Regions from separate parts of the Alteromonas sp. AWJ4_199 genome, predicted to be linked through region 2. Evidence: predicted binding sites of a transcription regulator. Region 2 holds the regulator's gene; the other holds the start of a gene.
What was found. The regulator ArgR, encoded in region 2, controls arginine synthesis, uptake and breakdown. The targets are predictions, from matches to a motif close to ANTGAATANNTATTCANT.

Region 1: a site for ArgR is predicted at 3,406-3,423, ahead of ACXAER_RS08215 (aspartate aminotransferase family protein). Genes of this name have one in related genera too.

Annotation. Positions count from the first base shown of each region.
Region 1 covers NZ_JBSWUR010000001.1:1,863,220-1,868,068, forward strand. Annotated here, with positions in the region: gene trpS (tryptophan--tRNA ligase) at 1-977, shown strand, start outside; gene ACXAER_RS08205 (anthranilate synthase component II) at 1,070-1,654, shown strand; gene ACXAER_RS08210 (HDOD domain-containing protein) at 1,947-3,110, shown strand; gene ACXAER_RS08215 (aspartate aminotransferase family protein) at 3,644-4,849, shown strand, end outside.
Region 2 covers NZ_JBSWUR010000001.1:2,959,114-2,963,962, reverse strand. Annotated here, with positions in the region: gene ACXAER_RS12970 (alpha/beta hydrolase family protein) at 1-147, opposite strand, end outside; gene ACXAER_RS12965 (DUF2071 domain-containing protein) at 369-1,157, shown strand; gene mdh (malate dehydrogenase) at 1,562-2,500, opposite strand; gene argR (transcriptional regulator ArgR) at 2,738-3,202, shown strand; gene ACXAER_RS12950 (type 1 glutamine amidotransferase domain-containing protein) at 3,287-3,970, opposite strand; gene ACXAER_RS12945 (TonB-dependent receptor) at 4,163-4,849, opposite strand, start outside.

The DNA of each region.
Region 1 (4,849 bases), 1.1 Mb from region 2:
GCCAGCCTTCAGGACAACTTACCCTTGGCAACTATATGGGTGCACTTAAACAGTGGGTTTCCATGCAAGACGATCACGACTGCTTATACATGATTGTCGATTTACATGCGATCACAGTAAGACAAGATCCGAAGCAACTTGCCGAAGCTTGTCTAGACGGCCTTTCTCTTTATCTAGCTTGCGGTATTGACCCGCAAAAGAGCACGCTATTTTTGCAATCACATGTGCCTGAGCATGCGCAGCTGTCGTGGGTATTAAATTGCTATGCTCAAATGGGCGAGCTAAACCGCATGACGCAGTTTAAAGATAAGTCTGCGAAAAATGAGAACAACATAAATGTAGGCTTATACAGCTACCCTGTACTTCAAGCAGCAGATATCTTGCTTTATCAAGCCGATAAAGTTCCCGTGGGTGAAGATCAAAAACAGCACCTTGAGTTAACACGCGATATAGCAACACGAGTAAATAACTTATACGGCGACGTATTCCGCTTACCAGACCCTTATATTCCAGAGTTCGGTGCGCGTATCATGAGCCTGCAAGAACCAGAAAAGAAAATGTCTAAGTCAGACAACAACCCCAATAACTTTATTGGTCTGTTAGAAGACCCTAAGAAGCTGGCTAAGAAGATTAAACGCGCGGTAACCGACTCTGACGAACAAGCTAATATATACTTCAACCCGACCGAGAAACCAGGGGTATCTAACTTACTTACCCTGCTTTCATTAGCAACGGGTAAATCGGTAAAAGAGCTTGAGCCTGAATATACCGACAAAATGTACGGTCACTTAAAAGGCGATGTTGCCGATGCGGTAGTATCTTTACTTGAGCCTATTCAAACTCGCTATGCTGAAATTCGCGCAGATAGAGCATACTTAGACGACGTTATGCGCCAAGGTGCGGAAAAAGCATCAGCCCGCGCAGCAGAGACTTTAGCCAAAGTTTACAAAGCAGTGGGTTTTATTCCAAAGCCGTAACTTAAATACTGTACGTAAAAGACATGAAGCGTTAATAAAGCGCTTCATGTCACAACCGTTGCTTTATAGATATACCAAGGATTAACACTGCTGTGTTGCTGTTAATTGATAACTTCGATTCGTTCACTCATAACCTCGCTAGGTATTTCACAGAGCTTGGCGCTGACGTTGAAGTGGTAAGAAATAACGCCCTTAACCTTGACGATATTTCGCGCTTGGCACCTTCTCAACTTGTTATCTCGCCAGGCCCTTGCACGCCTAACGAGGCGGGTATTAGTTTATCTGCGATAGAGCATTTTGCCGGTGAAATTCCCATAATGGGCGTTTGCTTAGGTCATCAAGCCATAGGACAAGTTTTTGGTGCAGAAGTGGTAGGCGCCCAAGAAATAAAACACGGTAAAGTTTCAGCATTGTCCCATCACAACACAGGGCTATTTGAAGGGCTACCAAACACCTTTAACGTAACCCGCTACCATTCATTAGTATTAAGCCCTGAATCTTTACCTCCATCACTACGCGTCGATGCTTGGTGTGAGACAGCGGCGGGTACAAAAGAAATTATGGCAGTTTCCCATAATCGCTACCCTATATGGGGTGTTCAGTATCACCCTGAATCATTACTTACCGAACACGGTCACAGCGTGCTTGAAGCTTTTCTTCATCATAAAAAGGTTTAAGTCTACAGGCGTATTGCCGATACCCTACATAGTGTAAAAGGTTGCGCTTGAAGGCCGTTAAAATTCGCAATTCACTGATTTTTCGTTTAACTTTTCATAATCAAGTTTAGCCAAGCGCTAACTGAGCGTTATGTTGAAAACTACATAAGCGATATCAATCATTGCAGGGTGCTAACTGTGCTTTTAAGTGGTAGCTACATTTTCATCATTACCGTAGCTAACGTTATAAAGGCCCCTAATGTACGATAATATCGCCGTTCACCAAAAAGTTATGAGCAGGAGTGCTTTTAATATGACCATGGGGGCAACCACACCGCCGACGATAGATGATCGATTTGAAAATATGATCGTATCACCCGAGCGCGTGCTTGAAATGCTAGGAAAGCGTAAGGTGGGCCAAGTCAGCTTCGAACAGTCAGAACAGGGTGACGCACGTAGGCTTTTACTTCACGTTGAAAAAGTCGCAATTGAAAACAAACGTCTACAGGAAAAAACAGAAGCCTCTTATTTAGAATCGGTTAGCCACCACCTTCACGAGATTCTGCTTGATGAACTTACTGAGCAACTTAGCTACACCGAAGAGCTCGTTCAGAACGTGCTCAACTTACCTGAAAACATTGGTGAGCTGTTAGATGCCTTATCTGTTAAAGCGTGCTCAGTTTCAAAACTAGAGCCTATCGTCGCCACTATGCCGTGGCTTTATGACGAGCTCATAGTAGTAGTAAATACGCCTCAATTCAGACGCAAAGATTCGCGAGGACGTATAATCGTTGTTGAAACCTTGCGCACTTCATTGAGCTTTTTAGGTATCGAAAACTTGCGCACGCTAATACCTTCATTGATATTAAAGCGCGCCATGCCTCAAATTACCGATCCTTACCCGCTTATCAAGCAAAAACTAACGCATTACTCAACAGGCGTTGCGCTTACTGCAAAGCGCCTAGCTGCACTGAGTGATCTAAATAAGCATCAAGCCTACACGCTGGCAATGATAAGTAATTTAGGCCGCTGTGCTGTGACACGACTTTATTTCAAACTGTTCGATAAGATCCAACTGCACTTATTACAAGAGTGCCAGAGAGACAAAGAACAAAAGCGTCATGAGGCTTTATTAAAAATTGCGCCGTCGGCTAACCACCTTATTGCGTTACAACAAGAATTCGCTGATGCAGTGAGTGCCGACATTTTAGAGTGGATGCACTTTACCCGTCTGCCAATTGCACAGCCAATGCGAGACTGTGCAGATAAACAGCTTACTCAACCCAAAACCTTAAGTAAAATTCTGCATCAAGCTCGAGCTTATACACAAATAAGAATGCTACATCAGCTCAAGCTCGTTGACATTCAAGAGGTAAAACCGCTTTTTTCTGAGCAGCGCTACCCAGCGGGTGCACTTGAGAATCTCAAAAGTTTGGATATTTTCACCCTTCCGTTGGTAAAAAGTGAAGATAGTTGACAGGCCTTGAGGCTTTCCCCACGCCCAGTTTGAACAAAAATTATGCACAGAAGAACATCAAACCTCAAATAATTTGTGGATATTCATGCATTGGTTATGCACTTTTCTCGTAGTTGATACCTGATACTCAAAAATATTGACGACAACTCAGTGTCTTGCTTATTTATAGCTAAAGTAAACAGGCAAGTTTTTCACTGCGCAATGCCCCTTTCTATTCCTCTGAAGTACAACAAAACCACCAGACAGCGCTTTTCTTTGCGTAAAAATTGATTATTACTAATTGATATAGCCCAGTAGTTAATAGTTATTCACTTTTCCTGCAAATTAAGCCACAGTCCTTATAAATAAAGGGCTACAGCCTTTTGCAAAGAAGACAAATGTTAAAAAAAATGGCATACTGTAAATCAAATCCGATTAGTTTTTATGCGCCCAACTGACGCTTATCGACTCTCGTTGCACGAATAAAACGTGCGATTCGATTAGACAAGCAAAATCACACAGTGTGATTGGCGCCCAATGCAGAGGTAACAAAGATGAACGTAACTCGCGCTACATTTGATGATGTAATGGTTCCTAACTATAACCCAGCAGGTATGGTACCTGTTCGAGGTGAAGGTTCACGCGTATGGGATCAAGATGGAGCTGAGTACATCGACTTTGCAGGCGGTATTGCAGTAAACGTTCTAGGTCACTGCCACCCTGAGCTAGTTAAGGCACTTAATGAACAAGGCAGCAAGCTTTGGCATCTAAGCAACGTATTTACTAACGAACCTGCGCTTCGCCTTGCTAAAAAGCTTAACGATGCGACATTCTCTGACAAAGTTTACTTTGCCAACTCTGGTGCGGAAGCTAACGAAGCGGCATTAAAGCTTGCTCGTCGTTGGGCACTTGATAAGCACGGTGAAGACAAGAATCAAATTATTGCTTTTAATAAAGGTTTCCATGGTCGTACCTTCTTTACCGTAACGGTAGGTGGTCAAGCGGCTTACTCTGATGGCTTTGGCCCTAAGCCAGGCGCTGTTGATCACTGTGACTACAATGACCTAGCTGCCTTTGAAGCACTAATTTCAGATAAAACTTGTGCTGTAATGATGGAACCACTTCAAGGTGAAGGCGGTATTATTCCACCTGATGTTGATTTCGTGAAAGGTGTGCGCGAGCTTTGTGACAAGCATAACGCACTACTTATTTTTGACGAAGTTCAGTCAGGCGTTGGTCGTACCGGTCACCTCTACGCATATATGGGCCTTGGCGTAACACCCGATATCTTAACTACAGCTAAATCTCTTGGTGGCGGCTTCCCAATTGGCGCCATGCTAACAACGAATGATATTGCAGCACATCTTAAGCCAGGTACCCACGGTAGTACTTACGGCGGTAACCCACTGGCCTGTGCGGTTGCGGAAAAAGCGTTAGATATCGTGAACCAGCCAGAAGTGCTTGAAGGCGTGCTTAAGAAAGAAGCCCTTTTCCGCGAATTACTTGGCGCTATCAATGACAAGTACAACGTATTTGAAGAAGTGCGTGGTCAAGGCATGCTGTTAGGTTGTGCATTGAATGAGAAATACCAAGGCCGTGCACGCGACTTCATGATGGCTGCAACGAAAGAGAACCTAATGTGTCTTGTTGCTGGCATGAACGTCATTCGTTTTGCACCTTCACTGGTTATTCCTGATGAAGACATTAAAGAAGGTCTTGCACGTTTTGAACGCGCCGTTGCTGCCGTTGTAAACGCCGAA
Region 2 (4,849 bases):
GCCTTTAAGAGTTAGTGCTTTTGGCAGTTTAGCAAATGCAGTACCTGCCAATGGCACAGTATTGCTTGTAGCCGCAATAGTATTGGCGTTAATGCATAAGGTTAAAAGTGCGATGGAAAGTAAAATAGTGCATTTTAAAAAACTCATAACACGTCCTTGTTGAATTCAAATAAAAAACAGTCAGAATGTAGATAGTAAATAACGAAAACGTATACGACTCAACAAAATACGAACCTGATTAGTAACAAAATTTGTCGTTGTGCATTGTATTAAATTGCAAGCAGCGAATCAGGTTTCTGCTTGTAAATGAAAGTAAGCGTTACTCTTCTTTTTCAACTTGTATCTATCTATTAAACCAAGGAAGTATTGTGCAAGAATCAAGGAAGCTAAAAGACTATTTGATCGATAGACCTAAACCGAGTGGAATTGACGTGCTATGCAGTTTAGAGCATTTTGCAATTATTACTTATGCAGTACCAGCCAAACGTTTTGAAGGAATTTTCCCCGAGAGGTTTCAACTCGACACTATTGAAATAAATGGTCAAGAACTTGGGCTTATATCCGTGGTACCTTTTATTGACGTTGATTTCACTTCCGCCGTGTTCCCCTTCCCTAAATTTACAATGGGGCAAACCAATTATCGTATCTACATCATCGATAAAGAAACAGGAGAACGTTGTGTCTGGTTTCTTGGAACAACACTCGATTCGTGGACGCTAGCCGTTCCTCGATACGTTTGGAACTTACCGTGGCATTCGGGAAGGGTTCGTTTTGATTGTGAGCGAGACAAAGAGAGCGGTCTCTATAACAAGTATCGAATGAACACCGAGTCTGATTGGGCCCCTGCGTCGGTAGAATTAGTGCAAGATAAGACTGACAAACTTAGTTTTCCCGGCTTTCCCGACACAGAATCTGCTTTAGTTTATTTAACCCACCCTCTCGCTGGCTTTTATTATCGAAGAGATAAAAAACTGGGGACTTACCGAGTCTGGCATAAAGAATTAGTAGTCAAGCCCGCTAGACTTGTATCTGCAAGTTTCAAACTTTTATCTGATCTCGACATTGTGAAAGAGTCAGAGCAACACTCGCCTTACAGCGTTCTAATAGAACCCATCAATGAGTTTACTATTTACTTACCACCGACTGTCATTAAATAACTCGAAGAGCTTATAAGCTCCTGTGCCAAGGATGCCGTGGCGAAGCCTACGAAGACGCAACAAAAAAGGCTGGATACGTAAGGACGTAACAGACTGTCCTTTTATAAAAATCTTCAGTAATTAGGCTACAGGGATGTTTGGAGTTGGCGGGGCTTTGATAAGTAGGCTTTCCTGTGCCAAGGATGCCGTGGCGAAGCCTACAAACACGCAACAAAAAGGCTGGATACGTAAGGGCGTAACAGACTGCACTTTCTACAAATCTAAAGTGATGAGGCTATTGGGGAGTTTTGAATTGGTGGGGCTTTGATAAGTAGGCTCTCCACCGCAGGGAAGCGGTGGCGAAGCCTACAGGGAAGTATTCACGGCGTGCCTACGTTCAAAGGCCCGCCAGTGATACTCACCGATTAGCCGTTTACGAAGTCTACGCCTAGCTTGATGTCGCCACGTAGGCCTTCAAGCATGTCGTTTTTCGCTTTTTCTTCAAATGCGCTTAGCTCGCCGTATGGCAAGATTTCTTCAACACCGTTTGCGCCAAGGCGAACTGGGTGTGCGAAGAATGCTGCGTCGTCGCTGTCGTCAGTTTGTACATAAGTGTACTCAACAACGTTCTCACCCTGCATTGCTGCAACTAGAGATAAACAGAAACGTGCTGCTGCTTGACCCATTGATAGGGTTGCAGAACCGCCGCCCGCTTTAGCTTCAACAACTTCAGTACCCGCATTCTGGATACGAGTTGTAAGGCTAGCAACTTCTTCGTCTGTGAAATCTACACCTTCAACTTGTGAAAGAAGAGGAAGGATAGTTGTACCAGAGTGACCACCGATTACCGGTACGTGCACAGAAGATACGTCTACGCCTTTAAGTTCAGCAACGAAAGTTTCAGCACGGATAACGTCAAGCGTTGTTACACCGAAAAGCTTATTCTTGTCGTAAACGCCTTTAGCTTTAAGCGTTTCAGCTGCAATAGCTACAGTAGTGTTAACTGGGTTAGTGATGATACCAACACACGCGTTCGGGCAGTTATCAGCTACACCTTCGATTAGGTTTTTAACAATGCCGGCGTTGATGTTGAACAGATCTGAACGATCCATACCTGGCTTACGAGGCATACCTGCTGGAATAAGAACTACGTCTGCTCCAGTTAGTGCATCAGCTAGGTCATCTTTACCGTGACCGGTTACTTTTACCGCAGTGGGGATGTGGCTCAAATCAACGGCAACACCAGGAACAACTGGCGCCACGTCGTAAAGCGCTAAATCTGAACCTGCTGGCAATTGTGTTTTCAACAACAAAGACAGCGCCTGACCAATACCACCGGCAGCACCTAACACGGCTACTTTCATACCATTTCTCCTATGGGATTACTTCACGTATTTAAACGGAACGTCACACTAATGCAACGCGGGGGAAAACTCAATCACCGGATCGTCTTATTAACGTTATTTATGGCGATTTTTGTTCGATATTCATTATCATGAATGATTATGCAAAGAAATTGCGCAAAGTCTACCTGTGCGGCACAATATACGCATACTAAATATAATTCCTAACGATAACCCTCAGAAAAGAAAAGAGCGCTAATGGCAAACGCAAAACAAGAGCAACTCATCAAGGCTTTTAAAGAGATTCTTAAAGCGGAAAGTTATGGTTCACAAGGCGAGATTGTAGATGCTTTAAAAGCTCAAGGTTTTGACAATATCAGTCAATCTAAAATCTCTAGAATGCTAAGCAAGTTCGGTGCAGTAAGGACTCGTAATGCTAGGGGCGACATGGTGTACTGTTTGCCCCCAGAACTAGGCATGCCAACCGCCAAGAGCCCCCTGAAACAACTTGTGTTAGACATTGTCCACAATAATGTGATGGTTATTATCAGAACCAGTCCAGGTGCAGCTCAACTTATCGCCCGTTTATTAGATTCGTTAAGCAAGAAAGATGGCGTATTAGGGACTATTGCAGGCGACGACACCATTTTTATAGCGCCAGCTGATGTGACAAGAATTGAAGAGCTAAGACAACGCGTTGAAGATTTATTCGAAAATGTCTAACTAGTTCGTCAAAGACTCGGTAACCGAAAACAAGAAACCGCATACAAGATGCGGTTTCGAAATAGTTTATAAACTAAGACTTTCCTAAGATAAAAGCTTAATTAGCGCATCTGCAGCTGGGCGTGATGACGGTGGGTTCTGTCCTGTCACCAGTAAACCATCAGTACACACTTTTACGGCGAAATCGTCTGCACTTTCATATTTACCGCCCTTTTTCACTAGTTCGTCTTCAACTAGGTATGGGACAACATCGGTAAGCTCCATTGCTGCTTCTTCGCTATTGGAGAAACCTGTCACAGCTTTTCCGTCCACCAAGTACTTACCATCTGGAGTTTGCACATCTTTAAGCACGATTGGCGCATGACACACGGCACCAACAGGTTTGTTTGCCGCAATTGTGTCTTCTATAAGTTTAATTGAGTGGGCATTATCTGACAGATCCCACAAAGGACCATGACCACCTGGGTAGAATACTGCGTCAAACTCATCTGCACGCACATCTTCAAGCGGTATAGTCGAAGCGATTGCACTACGCGCTAATTCATCTTTCGTGTATCGAATTGCATCATCAGTCATCGCATCGTCGGATAGACTATTGGGGTCAATAGGGACTTGCCCGCCCATCGGCGAAGCCAATGTAATTGTGTAGCCCTGGTCTTTAAATGCGTAATAAGGTGCGGCAAACTCCTCAAGCCACATACCTGTTTTCTCACCCGTGTCACCCATAATTTCGTGAGACGTCATTACCATTAACATACGTTTTGACATAAGCCCTCCTTGCGAGCATTTAAATATGTAACGCCAATTACTTCGTGTGATGGAGGGTCTTAGATCATAAAAGCAGAGAAGGATCGATTAGTAGCAAATGAGTGAGATAAATCGCGGGCATAAAAAAGTGCCACTTCCTGTTAAGGAGAGTGGCACCTAACACTACAACTTGTAGTTAGCGTTTACTACTTCTTAGAAGCGGTAGTTAACACCTACGCGGATTTCCCATAGAGAAGGACCGCGAGATACGCTTTGCTCTGGAATAGAAACAGCGCTGTACTCGTATTGACCTGCGTCGTTGAAGCTAGCATCAAGAACTTCATCACCACCGAAGCTACCCTGACGGAAATCGCCCCACTGGTCGTTGATCAAGTTAGTCAAGTTTTCAATTACGAAGAACGCGCTTGCTGTATGACCTTCATAGAAGCCAGGAAGCTCTTGAGAAACACGTAAGTCAGCTTTAAACCACCAGTCAGCAGTTTCACTGTTACGCTCAAGGATCTCGCCACGTTCGAAGCCGTTGTTCTCAACCCAACGGTTAAACAGTCTTTCTGCTTCTTCTGCAGTTTGTAGCACGTCACCATCACGGTTAGTTTGGTCTACAAACACTACATTCGGGTCATTTACTTCAGGAATGTAAATAAGCTGACGAGCAAATACACCATCCCATGGGAATGCTGAGTTGTTGCTATGAACGTAAGAGAAAGGCTTACCTTCGTTAGCCGTTGCAAACAAGTTGAAACGCGTTGCATAACCGTCAAAGAACTCAGCAGTGTAGCCTAGAGAGAAGTTAAAACGGTTGCCAACAGCGTAGTCAGACGTTGCTGCAGATGGATTGTTAGGATCGCTAGTTGCAAAGTTCGCGTAGTTCGAGAATGC